One region of the Naumannella halotolerans genome, then DNA from elsewhere that is predicted to be linked to it. Evidence: riboswitches for the same ligand, from Rfam matches in the RefSeq annotation. Region 1 holds a riboswitch; each other region holds the start of a gene.
What was found. Region 1 has a riboswitch for thiamine pyrophosphate ahead of thiM (hydroxyethylthiazole kinase). Riboswitches for the same ligand answer to the same signal wherever they lie in the genome.
Positions count from the first base shown of each region.

Region 2: another riboswitch for thiamine pyrophosphate. It lies ahead of thiM (hydroxyethylthiazole kinase); the one in region 1 lies ahead of thiM (hydroxyethylthiazole kinase).
Region 3: another riboswitch for thiamine pyrophosphate. It lies ahead of CLV29_RS11515 (ECF transporter S component); the one in region 1 lies ahead of thiM (hydroxyethylthiazole kinase).

Region 1 covers NZ_SOAW01000001.1:1,099,328-1,105,371, forward strand. The annotation lists gene CLV29_RS05130 (helix-turn-helix domain-containing protein) at 1-56, shown strand, start outside; gene CLV29_RS05135 (antirestriction protein ArdA) at 62-628, opposite strand; gene CLV29_RS05140 (hypothetical protein) at 625-948, opposite strand; gene CLV29_RS05145 (cadmium resistance transporter) at 1,231-1,833, opposite strand; gene cmtR (Cd(II)/Pb(II)-sensing metalloregulatory transcriptional regulator CmtR) at 1,830-2,189, opposite strand; TPP riboswitch at 3,211-3,307, shown strand; gene thiM (hydroxyethylthiazole kinase) at 3,299-4,126, shown strand; gene thiE (thiamine phosphate synthase) at 4,138-4,770, shown strand; gene thiD (bifunctional hydroxymethylpyrimidine kinase/phosphomethylpyrimidine kinase) at 4,767-5,612, shown strand; gene CLV29_RS05175 (TenA family protein) at 5,609-6,044, shown strand, end outside.
Region 2 covers NZ_SOAW01000001.1:1,337,906-1,343,949, reverse strand. The annotation lists gene lon (endopeptidase La) at 1-1,784, shown strand, start outside; TPP riboswitch at 1,901-1,992, shown strand; gene thiM (hydroxyethylthiazole kinase) at 1,983-2,801, shown strand; gene thiE (thiamine phosphate synthase) at 2,798-3,481, shown strand; gene thiD (bifunctional hydroxymethylpyrimidine kinase/phosphomethylpyrimidine kinase) at 3,478-4,329, shown strand; gene CLV29_RS06175 (ABC transporter substrate-binding protein) at 4,451-5,806, opposite strand; gene CLV29_RS06170 (carbohydrate ABC transporter permease) at 5,874-6,044, opposite strand, start outside.
Region 3 covers NZ_SOAW01000002.1:74,124-80,167, reverse strand. The annotation lists gene CLV29_RS11530 (glucose-1-phosphate adenylyltransferase family protein) at 1-725, shown strand, start outside; gene CLV29_RS11525 (NAD-dependent succinate-semialdehyde dehydrogenase) at 939-2,318, shown strand; partial or broken gene CLV29_RS11520 (aldo/keto reductase) at 2,400-3,329, opposite strand; TPP riboswitch at 3,489-3,599, shown strand; gene CLV29_RS11515 (ECF transporter S component) at 3,619-4,266, shown strand; gene CLV29_RS11510 (ABC transporter ATP-binding protein) at 4,307-5,869, shown strand; gene CLV29_RS11505 (energy-coupling factor transporter transmembrane component T family protein) at 5,866-6,044, shown strand, end outside.

The sequences.
Region 1 (6,044 bases):
CCCCGGCCTGCGCGCGGCATCCCAGGCAGGTGGGCGTGCCCTCTAAGCTCGTCTGAGCAGCTCAGAGGTCGCGGAACACGTACACGCCGTATCCCTCGCCCGCCGGTGCGTCGACGACGGTGAAGTCGAACGCGAGATCACGGGTCCAGCTCGCCCAGTCGAAGTACCGCACGGCCTCCTCCGGCCAGCCGGTCATCATCCCGGTGTCGTCGGCGAGCTGCTCGGCGTACTCCCGGAAGCCCTCCCAGTGCCCGCAGTAGCGCTCCTCGAAGTCGCCCAAGCTCGGGATGTCGCCGGTGCCCTCGACCACGTGCATCCCCGACCGGACCCACGCGCACACGGCTGTCCAGCGGTCGGAGCCGGCTTCCTCGTAGCACCGGCCCCACTGAGCGGCCTCCAGAGGCCCGAACTCGCCCTCGACGGGCACGAACTCGTGGTCGAGCACCCAGACCTCCTCACAGGCCGCGTACGGCCTCCCAGAGCCCGCGTGGAGGTCGGCGAGGGTGACGTCCTCGACGTCGGTGCAGTCGACCCACCGGCCCACCAGGGCCCCGTCGTTGCAGCAGCAGGCCAGGCACCCGAGCCATACCCGGGGAGCACCAGTGTCCGTGGGGGTCGCCGTGCTCATGCCGCATCCCCCGCGGTCAGCACGCGCACGCGGTGCGCCGTGGCGGCGAACGGCCCGACGGCGATGGCGTCGAGCAGCTCGACGACGCCTACCTCGGCCAGGGCGCGGGGGAGCCCGCTGTGCTCGGACCAGTCCTTGACGACGGCCTCGTCGGGCAGCAGCGGGAAGTCGGGCAAGCGGGTGGTCAGGACCTCGGACTCGCCGGTGGCGGGGTCCAGGGCCAGCAGGGCGTGCTGCGCGGGGTCGTGGTGGATCTCGACCGGCTCGGCGAAGGCGGGCAGGTCGAGCGTGACGGCGGTGCGGATCGTTGTCCAGGCCATGGTGGTCCTCCTCGGTGTCAGGGAGGACCCAGCGCACCCTCGCAGCCGTGCTCGGGTGAATCGGCGCTTGCGGGCGCAGCCGGGTCCTCGCCAGGAGGCCCGGCGCCGCGTCAGCGGCGCATGCAGGGTAGGTGTGGCTTCGTTCGCTTGGTGGCGGGGTTTTTGCAGCGCTCCGTGGCGGTCTTGTTGCCGCGATCACGCAGGACTGGCTGCAGGTAGGTGTCGCGGTCTGAACCGAGAGGGGTGCGCCCGGTCGGGGCCGTTTGGATCGCTGCCGCTACGTCAGAGTCCGAAGGCTCCGCCGCTGACGAGGATCACGATGCCGAGGCCGATGAGAACGATGGGGAAGAGGATGTGCTCCCAGCGTTCGAGCACTTCGGCGATCGGGGGGCGGGTGGCGACGAACTTTGCCAGGGCCACCAGGACCGCGACGAGCGCGAGGAAGACGATGCAGTAGGCGACTACTGCGAGAGGTTCCACGCTGAGGAAGACAGGGGTGTAGACGCCGATGTTGTCGCCGCCGTTGGCAAGGGTGACGCCTGCGACTGTCCACACGCCGACCTTCTTGCCGGCAACCTTGGCCTCGTCGTCATCGTCGTCATCGTCTCCGCGCCAGGCCTGCCATGCGGCCCAGAGGCCGAGGCCCAGAGGGATGAGACCGAAGTACGGGATGGCTGCCGAGGGCAGGAATGCTCCGGCACCGATGGTCACCAGGACCGCGGCACCGAGGATGCCGGCGAATCCGAGGTACTGGCCGGCCAGAATGCGGGCGGTAGTGCCGCGCTGGTCTGCCCCTCGCGCGAAGAAGAGGGAGAGCACGATGATGTCGTCGATGTTGGTCGCTGCGAACAGGCCCATCGCCTGCAAGACCGAGGTGAGGATCATGCGCCCTCCCCAGCTGCGTCGCATCCGGGAAGCGAGCAGGCGGGATCGATGCACGGGGCGTCTTCGTCCACTGCCAGGGTGGCATCGACCAGTGCCGTCAGCGCCCGCGCCAGGTGCGAATCGGCGATCTCATATCGTGTCCGACGACCCTCGGGCTCGGAGACGACGATCCCGCAATCGCGCAGGCATGCCAGGTGGTTGGACACGTTCGGGCGTGTCAGGTCCAGATCTCGGGCCAGTTCCGCCGGGTAAGTGGGATGGTCGAGCAGGGTCAAGATGATCCGGGATCGAGTGGGGTCGGCCAGTGCACGACCCAGGCGGTTCATCACGTCGAGACGCGAAGCAATAGTCAGCATGGACTGAACTATACAGCGCGCACTGAACACTCGGTCACAGGCGTCAGCCCAGATCGCATGCCCGTAAGGGGAACCTTCACCGTACGTCGAGAGAGCTTCCTCCTCGATGTGAATGTTCGAAGTCGCCTGCACAGCTGACCTGGGCATTCGACGTTGTGTGCACAGGAGTGTGATCTCCCGACTTGTCCGTACCCGTGTGCACGACCGGCACGTTGTTCCATAGTCCTGTGCACGACGAAGCGGTCGACGATGACCTGATTCCTGAGCGCGGTCTGCTAACCGTCTCCGATGAGGTGTGGGCGCTGGCGGCCCGCCGAGCCGAGGTGATCGGCCCGCTGGCCGAAGCCGGGACGGTCGGCGGGGAGGCAGTGGAAGCGGCGGCCGAGCAGCTGGGTGTCCCTGCGGCAGATCTATGTCCTGCTGCGTCGGTGGCGCGAGGGCCAGGGGTTGTGGTCTCGGACCTGGTCCCGCGTCGCTCCAGCGGCCGGCCGCGGCGGGGAGCGACTGCCGGGCGAGCAGACCGTGACGCGCAAGCCACCTGTCACATTCGCACGAGAGGAGGGGGTCTGCGCCACGTAGAATAGGTGACTGGTTGAGTGACAGTGTGAGCCTGCGGCCGGATCTCGGCTGCGGGTGTCACCTAATCGGTCGATCTCGGACACCTGTCCAGCTCGGAGCCGTTCGGCCTGCCGGAGCCTCCACCAGTGTCTCATAATCCCTGTCCAGATCAGTAGGTGTACCAAGCCGTGCCTCGTGGCCATTTCGGACACCTACCCTGTGGATGTGATGGCTTGGTTGTCAGTTTTCGAAGTCCACTGCACGAGTGTCCGAAGTCGACTGCACATTTTAAGGTTGCGCAGCCGTTGTCTGGTGAGGCGCCATGGTGAGGGCTGCGGCGGCCAAGGAACGCCGTAGCGCAGCCGGGCACTGGTGACAGCACGCCCGGACGGTCCGAGGCGCGACCCTTTTGCGATCGCTGAAGCGAGGGCACGGTGCTGGGAACGGTGCGGATGTTAAGCTGGTGAATGACGCGGGGTGCCGTGCTGGTACGGCTGAGATCACACCCGTTGAACCTGATCTAGTTCGTACTAGCGAAGGGAACGTCGCCGATGTCGGCACCTTCTTCCGTCCCTACTGTCCCACTCGATGCTGCCGCTGTGGGCGAGGCCTTGGCTGCGATGCGCGGGCATGCCCCGCTGGTGCAGTGCCTGACCAACGTCGTCGTCGCTCAGTGGACAGCGAACGTCCTGCTCGCGGTCGGCGCCAGTCCGTCGATGGTGGACAACCCGGAGGAAGCCGGGCCGTTCGCCGCCGTCGCCGACGGGGTCCTGGTCAACCTCGGCACGCCCCAAGAGGCGACGGTGGCTGCGATGCACGGCGCGGTCAGTGCCGCCGCGGCGGCCGGCACCCCGTGGGTGCTCGACCCGGTCGGGGTGGGTGGGCTCGCCTGGCGCAGCCGGGTTGTCGTCGACCTGCTCGCCCACGCCTCCCCGGCACTCGTCCGTGGCAACCCCTCAGAGATTCTCGCTTTCGCCGGTGGGGGCAGCGGTGGGCGGGGTCCGGAGAGCGTCGACGCCGCCGAGGATGCCCTCGACGCCGGCCGGGCGCTGGCCCGGGAGCACGGCACCATCGTCGCGGTCTCCGGGGAGGTCGACCACCTCACCGACGGCACCCGGCTGGTGCGGGTGGCCAACGGCCATCGATGGTTGACCCAGGTCACTGGCGGTGGGTGCGCGCTGGGCGCGCTCATGGCTGCCTTCGCCGCCACCACCGACGACCCGCTCCTGGCCGCCACGGCCGCGACCGCGACGTACACCGTGGCCGCCGAGGTCGCGGCCGAGCGTGCCGCCGGGCCGGGGAGCTTCGCCGTTGCGCTGCTGGACTCTCTCGCCACCCTCAACCCGCAGGAGCTGACCGAGAAGGTGGTGCTCCGGTGACCCGCCGACCGGTGAACCTCAGCCTCTACCTGGTCACCGACACCGGTTTGTGCGGCCCACGGGGGGTGCCCGCGACCGTGCAGGCTGCGGTCGCGGGCGGAGTCACCGTGGTGCAGTTGCGTGACCCGGGCGCCACCGACGCCCACTTCGTCGCCCTCGGCGTGGCGGTCCGCGAGGTGCTGGCGGGGACCGGGGTGCCGCTGATTATCGATGACCGGGTCCACCTCGTTCAGGACATCGGCGCCGACGGCGTCCACGTCGGTCAGCGCGACATGCCGCCTGCTCAGGCCCGGCAGTTGCTCGGGCCGGACGCCATGGTCGGGCTGTCGGTCAGCACGATCGAGCAGGTTCGCACAGCACGCGGGCTCGGTGACGGCGTCTTGGACTACCTCGGCGTTGGACCGGTGTGGCCGACGGCGACCAAGCCTGACCACGGCACTCCGATCGGCCCGGGCGGGGTGGCTGCGGTGGCCGCCGCGAGCCCGTGGCCGGTCGTCGCCATCGGCGGCATCACCACGAAACGCACCGGCATGCTGCGCCACAGCGGCGCCGCCGGCGTGGCGGTCGTCTCGACGGTGTGCGCCGCGGAGGAACCAGCCGTGGCGGCCGCGAGCCTGCGGGCCGCGTGGGACGGGCAACCGTGAACCCCCGCCCACCGATCGCGCTGACGATCGCCGGCTCCGATCCCTCCGGCGGGGCCGGTATTCAAGGCGACCTCAAGACCTTCTCCGCACTGGGTGCCTACGGCACCGCGGTGCTCACCTCACTGACCGCCCAGTCCACCCAGGGAGTCACCGGTGTCCAGGTCGTCCCCGCGGACTTCGTCCGCGCCCAGCTGGACACCCTCGTAGACGACGTGGCGGTTGACGCCGCCAAGATCGGGATGCTCGCCTCCGCGGCCACCATCGAGACCGTCCTCGCCTTCCTCGACAAGCGCTCCGACGCGGTGCCGGTTGTGGTCCTCGACCCCGTCATGGTGTCCACCGCCGGTTCCCGGCTGCTGGCCGAGGACGCCGTCGAGCCGATGCGCCAACTCCTGCCGTACGTCTCCCTCATCACGCCGAACGTCCCCGAGGCCGCCGTGCTGCTCGACGCCGACCCCGCCGAAGACCTCGACACCATGCGCGCCCAGGCCATCGCGCTCCGGGAGCTGGGCGCCGCGCGGGTGCTGGTCAAGGGGGGCCACCTCGGCGGCGACGCACACGCCACCGACCTGTGGCTCGACGACGCGGGCGAGCAGCTGCTGACCGGCCCGCGGGTAGCCACGGTCAACACCCACGGCACCGGGTGCGCCCTGTCCTCCGCGATCGCCGCACTCGCCCCGCGCACCGGGTCCCTGCTAGAGGCCACCCGCCAGGCCAAGACTTGGCTCACCGGCACCCTGCGGGCCGCCGACGCGCTCCACATCGGCCACGGACCCGGCCCCGTGCACCACTGCCACGACATCTGGAAAGACGAGAACGACTGGAAGGACAGCGACCGATGACCAGCCCACACACCTCCATGCCCGAGACGATTCGCGACCACGACGACACTGGCGTGTTCAGCACCGTGGCGTGGCATCGCACGGCCAGGGTCCGCGAGGCGATCGACGCGCTGCCCTTGTTGCACCAGCTGAGCGACGCGACCCTGGCGGAAGAGACGTTCCGGCACTACCTCGCCCAGGACGCGCTCTACCTGGCCGACTACGGCCGGGTCCTGGCCGCGGCCGCCGCTCAGGCCCAGGCGTCGGAGGAAATGGCATTCTGGGCGCAGGCCGCGCGGGAGGTGGTCGAGGTCGAGCGGCAGCTGCACGCCACCCACGTCACCGACCTCACCGCCGCCGAGCCCTCACCGACCACGGTTGCCTACACCTCCTACCTGCTGAGCCTCGCGACAGCGGGAAACTACCCGGTCCTCGCGGCCGGCATCCTGCCCT
Region 2 (6,044 bases), 240 kb from region 1:
TCGAGTGGACTCGCAACCAGATCGCCGAGGCCGAGGTCAACGACAAGATCGCCGACGATGTCCGCGAGGGCATGGAGAAGTCGCAGCGGGAGTTCCTGCTGCGCCAGCAGCTCAATGCCATCCGGGCAGAGCTCGGCGAGGGCGAACCCGATGGTGCGGAGGACTACCGGACCAGGGTCGAGCAGGCCGACCTGCCCGAGAAGGTACGCGAGGCCGCGCTGCGTGAGGTGGACAAGCTCGAGCGCAGTTCGGACCAGACCCCGGAGGCCGGCTGGATCCGTACCTGGCTGGACACGATCCTGGACATGCCGTGGGGACAGACGACCACCGACAACACCGACATCGCCGCGGCGCGGGAGGTGCTGGATGCCGATCACCACGGTCTGGATGACGTGAAGGACCGGATGATCGAGTACCTGGCCGTTCGGTCGCGGCGGGCCGAGCGTGGGCTGCAGGTGGTCGGGGGGCGTGGCTCCGGTGCCGTCCTGGCGCTGGCCGGGCCGCCCGGTGTCGGCAAGACCTCCCTGGGGGAGTCGGTTGCCCGTGCCCTGGGCCGCAAGTTCGTCCGCGTCGCCCTGGGTGGAGTCCGGGACGAGGCCGAGATCCGCGGTCACCGGCGTACCTACGTCGGAGCCCTGCCGGGTCGGATCGTGCGTGCCATCAGCGAGGCGGGTTCGATGAATCCGGTGGTGCTGCTGGACGAGATCGACAAGGTGGGTTCGGACTACCGGGGTGACCCGTCCTCGGCGCTGCTGGAGGTCTTGGACCCGGCGCAGAACCACACCTTCCGCGACCACTACCTGGACGTCGATCTCGACCTGTCCGATGTGTTGTTCCTGGCCACGGCGAACGTGATAGAGAACATCCCCGAGCCGCTGCTGGACCGGATGGAACTGGTGACGATCGACGGTTACACCGAGGATGACAAGATCAACATCGCGCGTGACTTCTTGCTGCCGAAGCAGCGGGAACTGGCCGCACTCGATGCCGAGGAGGTGATCTTCACCGACGAGGCGTTGCGGGAGATCGCCGCCGACTACACCCGTGAACCCGGCGTGCGGCAGCTGGAAAGGCTGCTGGCCAAGGGATTGCGGAAGGCGGCGACGAAGATCGCTCAGGGCCGGGCGGAGGCAGCGATCACCATCGACCTGGGCAATCTGAAGGACTTCCTGGGGCGGCCACGGTTCACTCCGGAGTCCGACGAACGTACCGAGGTGCCCGGGGTTGCGACCGGTCTGGCCGTCACCGGACTGGGTGGCGACGTGCTGTTCATCGAGGCCAATGCCGTCGACGGCGAGCGAGGTCTCACCCTCACCGGTCAGTTGGGTGAGGTGATGAAGGAGTCGGCGCAGATCGCCCTGTCCTACGTCCGGGCGCACGCCGCCGAACTCGGCATCACCGACCCCGGTGTGCTGGACCGGCGGATCCACATCCACGTTCCGGCCGGTGCGATCCCCAAGGACGGGCCGAGCGCCGGTGTGACCATGGTGACCGCACTGGTCTCGATGGCCACCGGCCGTCGGGTCCGCAGTGATGTCGGGATGACCGGTGAGGTGACCTTGAACGGGCGGGTGTTGCCGATCGGCGGATTGAAGCAGAAGCTGCTCGCCGCCCAGCGCAACGGATTGCGCACGGTCTTCGCACCGAAGCGCAACGAACCCGACCTCGACGAGGTGCCGAGTGAGGTGCTGGAGGCGATCACCGTCGTCCCGTCCACCGATGTGGCCGAACTGGTCGCCGCGGCGTTGGAACCGGTGACCGAGTCGGCGCGGGCGGCAGCCTGATCATCTCGGGCTCGCCCCGGCCGTGAGGCCGGCGGAATCGATCGGCGAAGGGCCGGGATCCACCTCTGGTAGGTCCCGGCCCTTTCGTGCCTCTGGGTGCTGACGTAGGGTGTGGGGCAAGTGACACGGGGTGCGCCACGGTGCTGAGATCACACCCGTTGAACCTGATCTAGTTCGTACTAGCGAAGGGATGTCCGTATGCGCGACCATGCGCCCGCGACGACGCCGACCATTCACACCGAGCTGCTCGATCGGCTCCGATCGACCTCCCCACTGGTGCAGTCGATCACCAACACCGTGGTCACCAACTTCACCGCCAATGCATTGCTTGCACTCGGGGCTGCACCGGCGATGGTGGACATCCCGGGCGAGGCCGGGATGTTCGCCGGCCTCGCCGGTGGGGTGTTGATCAACCTGGGGACACCCCTGGCCGAGAACCGGGCCGCCGCCGTCGAGGCGGCCGCAGCCGCCGGTCGGGCCGGGACCCCATGGGTGCTCGACCCGGTGGCGGCCGGGGTGCTGCCGATCCGCACCGCACTGGCCGCCGAACTGGTGGCCGCCGGCCCGACCGTGATCCGCGGTAATGCCAGTGAGATCCTCGCCGCTGCCGGCGCCGGTGGTGGCGGGCGAGGAGTCGATTCGACGGCCGGGCCGGAAGCGGCACTGGATGCCGCCAGGGGACTTGCGGTCCGTACCGGTGGGGTGGTCGCGGTCAGCGGCCCGACCGATCTGGTCACCGACGGGAGCACCGTCGTCCGGGTGGCCAACGGGGACCGGTTGCTGACCCGGATCACCGGTGGGGGTTGCGCACTCGGGGCGGTGATGGCCGCCTTCCTGGCGGTGAGCGAGGAGACGACGGTGTTCGATGCGACCGTGACCGCGGTGGCCTGTTACACGATCGCCGCCGAACTGGCCGCCGAGCAGGCAGCAGGTCCGGGTTCGTTCGCGGTGGCATTCCTGGACCGGCTCGGCGATCTCACGGCGGACCAGGTGCGGCAGCGGGTGGTACTGGCATGAGCGTCGGCCAACCGGTGCCCGGCCGGGCTCGGGTGCCCGGACGGCTCGAGCTGCACCTGGTCACCGACACCGCCCAGTGTGGTGACCGCGGTGTGCTGGAGACCGTTCGGCGAGCCGTCGCCGGCGGTGTGAGCGTGCTGCAAATACGGGACAAGACCGCCTCGGCTCGCGAATTTCTCGACCTGGTGACCCGGATCGCAGACACCGTGGGTGACCGGGTACCGGTGCTGGTGAACGATCGGGTGGACATCTTCTGTGCCGCCCGGGAACAGCAGGCAGCCGTGGCCGGAGTCCACCTGGGACAGGACGACCTTCCCGCCGAGACGGCCAGGCGGATCCTCGGTGCCGAACCGATCATCGGGTTGACGGCAAGCTCCCGGGCACAGCTGGCGGCCGCGGATTCACTGCCAGGTGGCACCGTGGACTACCTCGGGGTGGGGGTGGTGCGGGCCACCGCCACCAAGCCCGACCACCCGCCGGAATTGGGTACCGACGGGTTCTCCAGACTCGCCGGCGCCACCGCACTGCCGTGCGTGGCGATCGGTGGAATCCGGTCCGAAGATCTGCCGGGGCTCCGTCGCGGCGGGGCCGCCGGTGTGGCTGTGGTCTCGGCGATCTGTGCCAGTGCCGACCCCGAAGGGTCCGCCCGTGCGCTGGCCGACCGATGGGAGAACGGGTGAGCGGCATCCCGCGGGTGTTGTCGATCGCCGGCTCCGATCCCAGTGGAGGGGCCGGGGTGCAGGGTGATCTGAAGAGCATCGCCGCCAACGGCGGGTACGCGATGGCGGCGATCAGTGCGCTCACCGCCCAGAACACCACCGGGGTCCGGGCCATCCACGTGCCACCACCGGAGTTCCTCAGCGCCCAGCTTGAGGCGATCAGCGACGACATCACCGTCGACGCGGTGAAGATCGGCATGCTCGGTACGGCAGCGGTCGCCCGCGTGGTGGGGGAATGGTTGGTCCGGCATCGGCCCCCGGTGGTCGTGCTGGACCCGGTGATGGTGGCCACCAGCGGGGACCGGCTGGTCGATGCCGATGCCGAGGACGCGGTCTCGGAGCTGATCACCCGGTCCGACCTGGTCACCCCGAACATCCCCGAACTGGCCGTCCTCACCGACGCTGCCCCGGCCCGTACCTTGGCCGAGGCACTGGAACAGGCCCACGGTCTTGCCGACCGGTCCGGGGTCCGGGTACTGGTCAAGGGCGGACACCTGCGGGGACTGGTGGTCACCGACGCGCTGCTCGACCGCGGAGTGGTCACCGAGTTCACCGGTGACCGGGTGCCGGGCAGCAACACCCATGGAACCGGGTGCGCGCTGTCCAGCGCACTGGCCACCCGGGTGGCCGCCCACGGTGACTGGGCGCTGGCGACCCAGCAGGCGAAGGACTGGCTGACCGCGGCGATCTCCGCCGGCCGGCAGCTGGCCGTGGGACACGGCAACGGTCCGGTGGATCATCTGGTGGGCCTGCGGGACGAACCGGCGCGGCCCGCCGGCCCCAGGGAAGCGACCGTCCGACCCCGATGACAGGCATCGCTGACCCGAGCCTCGATCCGGCCGCACGTACGGGCTGATCAGGACCGGAAGTGACGAGACCCCGCCGGCGACCATCCGGTCCCCGGCGGGGTCTCGTCCTGATTCCCGTGGCTCAGCCGATGTTCGGCTCCACCTGGGTGGTGTACAACTCCTCCAGGGTCGACTTCAACCCGGTCAGCGTCTCCTGCACATCGGCCTGCTCGTTCAGCACGGCCGCGGCGGCGTTGGCCATCTCCAGTTCCGCCCCGGGGACGAACACCCGGGCCCAGTCCTGGGAACGGGTGACCTCGAGCTGATCGATCGCGGTCTGGATCTGCGGGGTCTCGGCCAACAGGGTGGAGACATCGGCGTCGGTCTGCACCGGCATGTATCCGGTGGCGGCGGAGAACTTCACGGTGTTCTCCGGGTTGGTCAGGAAGCCGATCATCATCGCCGAGGCGAGCTGGTTGGCCGGATCGATCCCCGAGGGGATGCCCAGGCCGGCGCCACCGGTGGGGCAGACCGGAGTCTGCACCTGCGGTCCGCCGGGCAGGAAGCCGACCCCGACCTCGAACTTGTCACCGACGGTGTCCAGCAGACCGACCAACGAACCGGTGGACTCGATGGTCGCGCTGCAGCCCTCGGCGGCCAGGTCGTCAACCGCGGCCTGGCTGGCCACCGTGGCCCAGCCGTCCTTGATCGAGTTCTGCGCGAAGGTGATGGCCTCGACGGCCTGCGGGTTGTCGCAGATGATGTCGAAGGACTCCTCGGCCGACCAGCCGCTGCCGTACCCCCACAGCAGGTTCTGCAGGATCCAGCCCGCGTACCCGTCCAGGGCCGGGAACTCATAGGCCGAGACACCGGTGGCCTCCTTCAGCGCCGGTGCCCACTCGGCGAACTCCGCCCAGGTCTGCGGAGCACGATCCTCCAGCCCGGCGGCCTCCCAGTGCGCCTTGTTGTAGTAGAACAGCGGCGTCGAGCGGGCCCAGGGCAGCGCCCACTGGCCACCGTCGTACTGGTAGTCACCGATCAGCGACTCCCGGTAACCGGCGGTGGTGATCCCGGCAGCCTCGATCGCGGTCCCCAGCGGGATGATCGTCTGCTGCATGTAGTAGCGGAACCACCAGACATCGGACAGCACGACCGCATCCGGCAGGTCACCGGAGGCCTGGGCGGTCTGGAAGCGCTGGGCGATCTCCTCATAGTTGGCGCCGGCGGTGACCAGTTCCACCTCGATCCCGGACTCCTGGGTGAAGGCGTCCAGCAGGCTTCGGGTGATCTGCTCCGAACCACCGGGATGGTTGGACCAGAAGGTGATCGACTTGGCCGCCTCCACACCGCTGAAGTCGGGACCGTTGACGTCCACCGGTGCGGTACCTCCGCCGGCACCGCCACCGATGGACGGGCCGCCACAGGCGCCCAGGGCCAGCGCACCCACGCCGGCACCGGCCAGGCCGAGGAATCGGCGCCGGTCGAACATTGATCTCATTGACTGTCCCTTTCGTCAACAACCCGACGATCCGTCGCCGCCGGGAGGGTCGATACATAGGTGGCGGTCACTTGACCGCGCCTTGGGTGAGTCCTGCAACGATGTGTCGTTGGAGGATCGCGAAGACGATCAGCACCGGCAGGATCACCAATACCGATCCCGCCATCAACATGGCGTAGGCACTGGGATCAGGCTCACTGTTCTGCAACCGGGTCAGGCCGACCGGCAAGGTCGCCAT
Region 3 (6,044 bases), on a different contig from region 1:
TGGTGGAGGTCGAGAAGGGCCGCGAGGAGGGCCGGGTGACCTCGGTCGCCTACAAACCCTCCAAGGCCTCCACCGGAACCGTCGCCACCGAGGTCTTCCTCTACGACCCGGCCGTCCTGAAGCGCACCTTCGCCCGGCTGGTCGCCAAGCAGGCAGCCTCGGCCGAGACGGAGCTGGGCGATTTCGGTGATCAACTGCTGCCCGAGTTGGTACGCCGCAAACAGGTACGGGCCGAGCCGATGACCGGATACTGGAAGGATGTCGGCCGCCCCCAGGCGTACCTGCAGGCCCACCGCGATCTGCTCGCCGGCCGGGTCGACGTGTTCTCCCACCCCTCCCGACCGATCCTGGCGCCGGTCACCGGTGGTCCGGCCGGGCTGGTCAGCGGTAACGGATCGGTCGAGAACTCGATGATCGGTCTCGGCAGCGTGGTACGCGGCCGGGTGGTGCGTTCGGTGCTGGGCCCGGGAGTCACCGTGCAAGCCGGGGCGCTGGTACAGGACAGTGTGCTGTTCGGTGACACCCTGGTGGAGGCCGGTGCGCAGGTGCACACCTCGATCGTCGACACCGGGGTGACCATCGGGCGCAAGGCGCGGGTCGGGCAGGAACCCTCCGGTACCCGACTCAGCGACGACCAGATCTGCATGATCGGCAAGGATTCCACGATCGGTCGCGGCGCCGAACTGTCCACGGGTACGCGGATGGAACCCGGCTCGACCGCCTGAGTGCCGGGGCGGGTGCGTCCTCCTCGCCCGGTGATCACCAGCCGGGCGGTTCCGAACGGCCGCCGCCTCGGCTCGTTTGATCATGATCGGCCCCGGTTGTGGGCCCCCCGGGGCCGGTCGGCCGTTCGTACCTTTGAGACAATCGAAGGCCATTCCAACGTTGTGGTGCTCGATCGCAGCGGTGGACGCAGTTGCCGACCACAGGAGGAAGCGATGTCGGAGTATCAGGTACAGAACCCAGCCACCGGAGAGGTGGTCGAGGAGTTCCCGACGGCGACCGATGAGCAGATCCGGGATGCGCTCGAGCGCTCCCACAAGGCCTATCTCTCCTGGCGGGACACGCCGGTCGAGGAACGGACCGCGGTCCTGCGCCGGGTGGCCGAGATCTACACCGAGCGGGCGGAGGAACTGGCCGGGATCATCGGTCTGGAGATGGGCAAGGCCGTCCCCGAGGGCGTCGCTGAGGTGAAGATCTGCAACCGGATCTACAACTACTTCGCCGACAATGCGGCGGCCTTCATCGAGGACGAGCTGCTGCGCGGGCCGGCCGGGGACGACCAGGCGTACCTGCTCCGCAAGCCGGTGGGTTCGCTGCTCGGGATCATGCCGTGGAACTTCCCCTACTACCAGGTTGCGCGATTCGCCGCTCCGAACCTGGCCCTGGGGAACACGATCATCCTGAAGCACGCCCCGCAGTGTCCCCGGTCGGCGGCAATGATGGAGCAGATCTTCGTCGACGCCGGTTTGCCGGCCGATGCCTACATCAATGTCTATGCCACCAATGACCAGGTGTCCGAGGTCATCCTGCCCAGCCCGCTGAACCAGGGGGTCTCGCTGACCGGATCCGAGCGGGCCGGATCAGCTGTCGCCGCCGCGGCCGGGAAGAACCTGAAGAAGGTGGTGCTCGAACTCGGCGGCTCCGACCCCTTCGTCGTGCTGGACACCGATGACATCGACGCCACCGTCGAGACGATGTTCGGTACGCGAATGGGCAACAACGGCCAGGCCTGCAACTCGCCCAAGCGAATGATCATCATGGATGACATCTACGACGAGGTGGCGACCAAGATCGCCGAAAAGGCGAAGGCGCTGATCCCCGCCGACCCCTACGCCGATCCGGGCAAGCTGTCCCCGCTGTCCAGCATCTCGGCCGCCGAGCGGTTCGTCGGCCAGGTCGAGGAGACGGTGAAGGACGGGGCGACGGTGCTCGCCGGCGGGGAGCGGATCGAGGGCCCGGGTGCCTATGTGCAACCGGTCGTGCTGACCGATGTGAAGAAAGGCAATGCCGGCTACTACGATGAGCTGTTCGGCCCGGCCTTCATGTTGTTCCGGGTCGCCGACGACGACGAAGCCGTCACCCTGGCCAATGACACCCCCTTCGGGCTGGGGTCGGCGGTCTTCGCCACCGACCGCGGACGTGCGGAGAAGGTCGCCGACCGGCTGGAGGCCGGCATGGTGTACATCAACACCCCGGAGGCCTCCCGCGAGTTCCTGCCGTTCGGCGGGGTCAAGCGCTCCGGTATCGGTCGTGAACTGGGCCCGCTGGCCATGGACGAGTTCTGCAACAAGCAGATGGTCTACAAGAAGGCCTGACCGGATCAGATCCGACGCCGAGACCGCCTGCCCGCCCCGCACCGGAGGTGGGCAGGCGGATCACGGGAGGTTGAGCCCGGGTCAGTAGCCCTCGGGATTGCGCGGGGTGTACGGCGCCTCCAGCAGCGCCCTTTCGTCGTCGCTGAGTTCGATCGACAGTGAGGCGATGGCATCGTCCAGGTGCTGCGGTTTGGTGGCACCGATGATCGGTGCGGTGACGGCCGGCTGCTGGCGTACCCAGGCCAGCGCGATCTGGGCCATCGAGACCCCGCGTTCTGCCGCGATCGCCGCGACGGCCTCGACGATCGCCCGGTCGGCCTCGGCCGCCTGCTGGTACAGCCAGGCGGTCACGTCGTCGGTCTCGCTGCGGTGGGTGCTCTCACCCCAGGGGCGGGTCAGCTTGCCGCGGGCCAGCGGCGACCAGGGCAGTACGCCCACACCCTGGTCGAGGACGAACGGGTACATCTCCCGCTCCTCCTCCCGCTGGATCAGGTTGTACTGGTCCTGCATCGAGATGAACCGGGTCCAGCCACCGAGGTCGGCGGTGTACTGCAGCTTCGCGAACTGCCAGGTCGCCATGCTGGATGCGCCGAGATAGCGCACCTTGCCCGAGCGCACGATGTCGTCCAGCGTCTGCATCGTCTCCTCCACCGGCGTCTCGGGGTCGAAACGGTGGATCTGGTACAGGTCGATCTAATCGGTGCCGAGCCAGGTCAGCGAGGCGTCGACCGCCTGCAGCAGGTGTTTGCGCGACAGGCCCTTGCTGTAACCGTTCTCCTTCATCGGCATGTACACCTTGGTGGCGATCACCACATCCTCGCGATCGGCGAGCTCGGCCAGGGCACGGCCGGTGATCTCCTCACTCGAGCCGAGGGAGTACATGTCGGCGGTGTCGAAGGTGGTGATCCCGGCTGCCAGGGCACGTTCGAAGAACTGCCGCGAGTCGGCCTCCGGCATGCTCCACGGATGGGATCCGCGATCGGGCTGCCCGTAGCTCATACATCCGAGCACGATCGGGGAGACCTTCAATCCGGATGCGCCCAGCCGCTGCAGTTCCAAGGTGTCCTCTCCGGGATCCGACGGATCGGTGATCCTCGACGACCATTGTTCACCTCGGCCAGGGTGGGCAACACCCGGGTGGCCAACGTGGCGCCGGTCGGCGTACTCTGTGGGCAGTTCCACGGGGGTCCGGCACACCGGGCTGAGATTAGGGCTGAACGTCCTTGACCGTCGAACCTGATCCGGATCATGCCGGCGCAGGGAGAGAGCAACTCCTTGTGCCCTTCGAATGGAGGCACAGATGTCCACCAGGCCCACCCAGAGTCCCACCGATTCCTCGACCACCCGGGACCGACGACGTCCCACCTCCTACCGCTGGCGGGTGGTCGACATCGTGGTCGCCGCCGTACTCGGCGTCGCCACGGGTTTGATCTTCGTGGCCTGGAACGTCGTCGGCTACGCGTGGTTCACCGCCATGGACGCCCTGACCCCCGGCATCGGCGGCATCGCCGTCGGCATCTGGCTGCTCGGCGGCGTGCTCGGCGGGCTGATCATCCGCAAACCCGGCGCGGCGCTGTTCGTCGAACTGCTGGCCTCGGTGGTCTCCATGCTGCTGGGCAGCCAGTGGTCGATCGAGACCGTCTACTCCGGGATCGCCCAGGGTCTCGGTGCGGAGTTGATCTTCGCGATCTTCGCCTATCGTCGGTTCGGGCTGGTGGTCGCGGCGCTGGCCGGTATGGGTGCCGCGGCCGGCGCCTTCGTGCTGGAACTCTTCGTCTCCGGCAACCTGGCGAAGTCGCCGGAGTTCTTGGTGATCTACCTGGTCTGCCTGTTGATCTCCGGCGCGATCCTGGCCGGACTCATCGGTTGGCTGCTCACCAGGGCATTGGCCGCCACCGGGGTGCTGGACCGGTTCGCCGCCGGTCGGGAGGTACGCAAACTCTCATGATCATCAACCCGGTGCGCACCGCTGGAGGTTGCGCCACTCGATGAGTATTCGCGCCCATCAGGTACCCGGCACCCGCACCGGTGCCCGGATCGACCTCACCGACTGGGGCTGGCGGCACGGTTCCCGACGTCGCCCCGCCTTGGCCGGGGTGGACCTGCGGATCGAACCGGGGGAGCGGGTGCTGCTCCTGGGGCCTTCGGGGGCGGGCAAGTCGACCCTGCTGGCCGGCCTGGCCGGGGTGCTCGGCGGGCCCGACGAGGGGGAGGAGAGCGGTTCGATCCTGGTCGACGGGCAGCGACCCGATCCGGGAGCCGGGCGGACCGGGCTGGTCCTGCAGGATCCGCAGGCGAACACCATCCTCTCCCGGGTCGGGGATGACGTCGCCTTCGGTTGCGAGAACCTGGGCATCGAGCGCTCCGAGATCTGGCGTCGGGTGTCGGCGGCACTGGAGGCTGTCGGGCTCGACCTGCCGCTGGATCGTTCCACCGAGGCGTTGTCCGGCGGACAACGGCAGCGGCTCGCGCTGGCCGGGGTGCTGGCCATGCAGCCCGGTCTGCTGCTGCTCGACGAACCGACCGCGAACCTGGATCCCGACGGGGTGATCGAGGTACGCGATGCCGTCGACCGCCTGTTGGCCGATCGCTCTGCCACCCTGGTGGTGGTCGAGCACCGGGTGAGTACCTGGCTGCCGGTGGTCGATCGGATCGTCGTCCTCGAACCGGCCGGTGGGGTGATCGCCGAGGGGCCGCCGGATCGGGTGCTGGCCGCCGAGGGTGAACAGCTGGCCGCCCGCGGGGTCTGGGTGCCCGGAGTGCCGTTGTCGATCGACCGCCGACCCCGCTCGACAGCCTCCGGTGGCCCCGGCCGGGCGAACCCGGTGCCCTTGCTGCAGGCCACCGAGCTGGTGTCGGGACGCGATGGCGTGGGGGTGCACGACCCGGTCGAGGTGAGTCTCGACGCCGGCCGGTCGACCGTGATCACCGGGGTGAACGGTGCCGGCAAGTCCACCCTCGGTTTCACCCTGGCCGGGTTGTTGCCGCCGGTCGCCGGAACCGCCGTGGCCACCGCGCAGCTGCGTGCCGAAGGGGAGGTCGTCGACCGCTCCCGGACACGATGGTTCGAGCGCCGGCGCCCGATCGGTCCGGACCCGGCCCGCTGGCGGGCCCGGGAGCTGGCCACCCGGATCGGGGTGGTCTTCCAGCAGCCCGGCCACCAGTTCGTCACCGCCACGGTCTCGGACGAGATCGCCGTCGGCCTGCGGGCGGTGCGGACCGGACCGGAGGAGATCCGTACCCGGGTGGCGGAGTTGTTGGCCGAGCTGGGCCTGGAATCGCTGGCCGGGGCGAACCCGTTCACCCTCTCCGGCGGGGAGCAGCGCCGATTGTCGGTGGCCACCGTGCTCGCCACCGCTCCGCGGTTGATCCTGCTCGACGAACCGACCTTCGGTCAGGATCGGCTGACCTGGCAGTCGATGCTGCGGTTGATCATCGCGCTGGTGGACGGGCGCGGTTGCGCGGTGGTCTCGATCACCCATGATGCAGACCTGATCGACGTCCTCGGTGATCAGATCCTGCGGCTCGGACCCGCGGACGGTACGCCATGAGCGCCGCTGTCGCCGACACCGCGCCCCGGCGGACCTGGCCGGACACGGTGAACCCGGTCACCGGTTTCGTCGCCGCCGTGCTCTACACGATCCCGATGCTGACCACCATCGATGCAGTCAGTGCCGCGGTGGCCCTGGTCAGCTGGTTGATCTTGTTCGCCGTCGCCGGGATCGG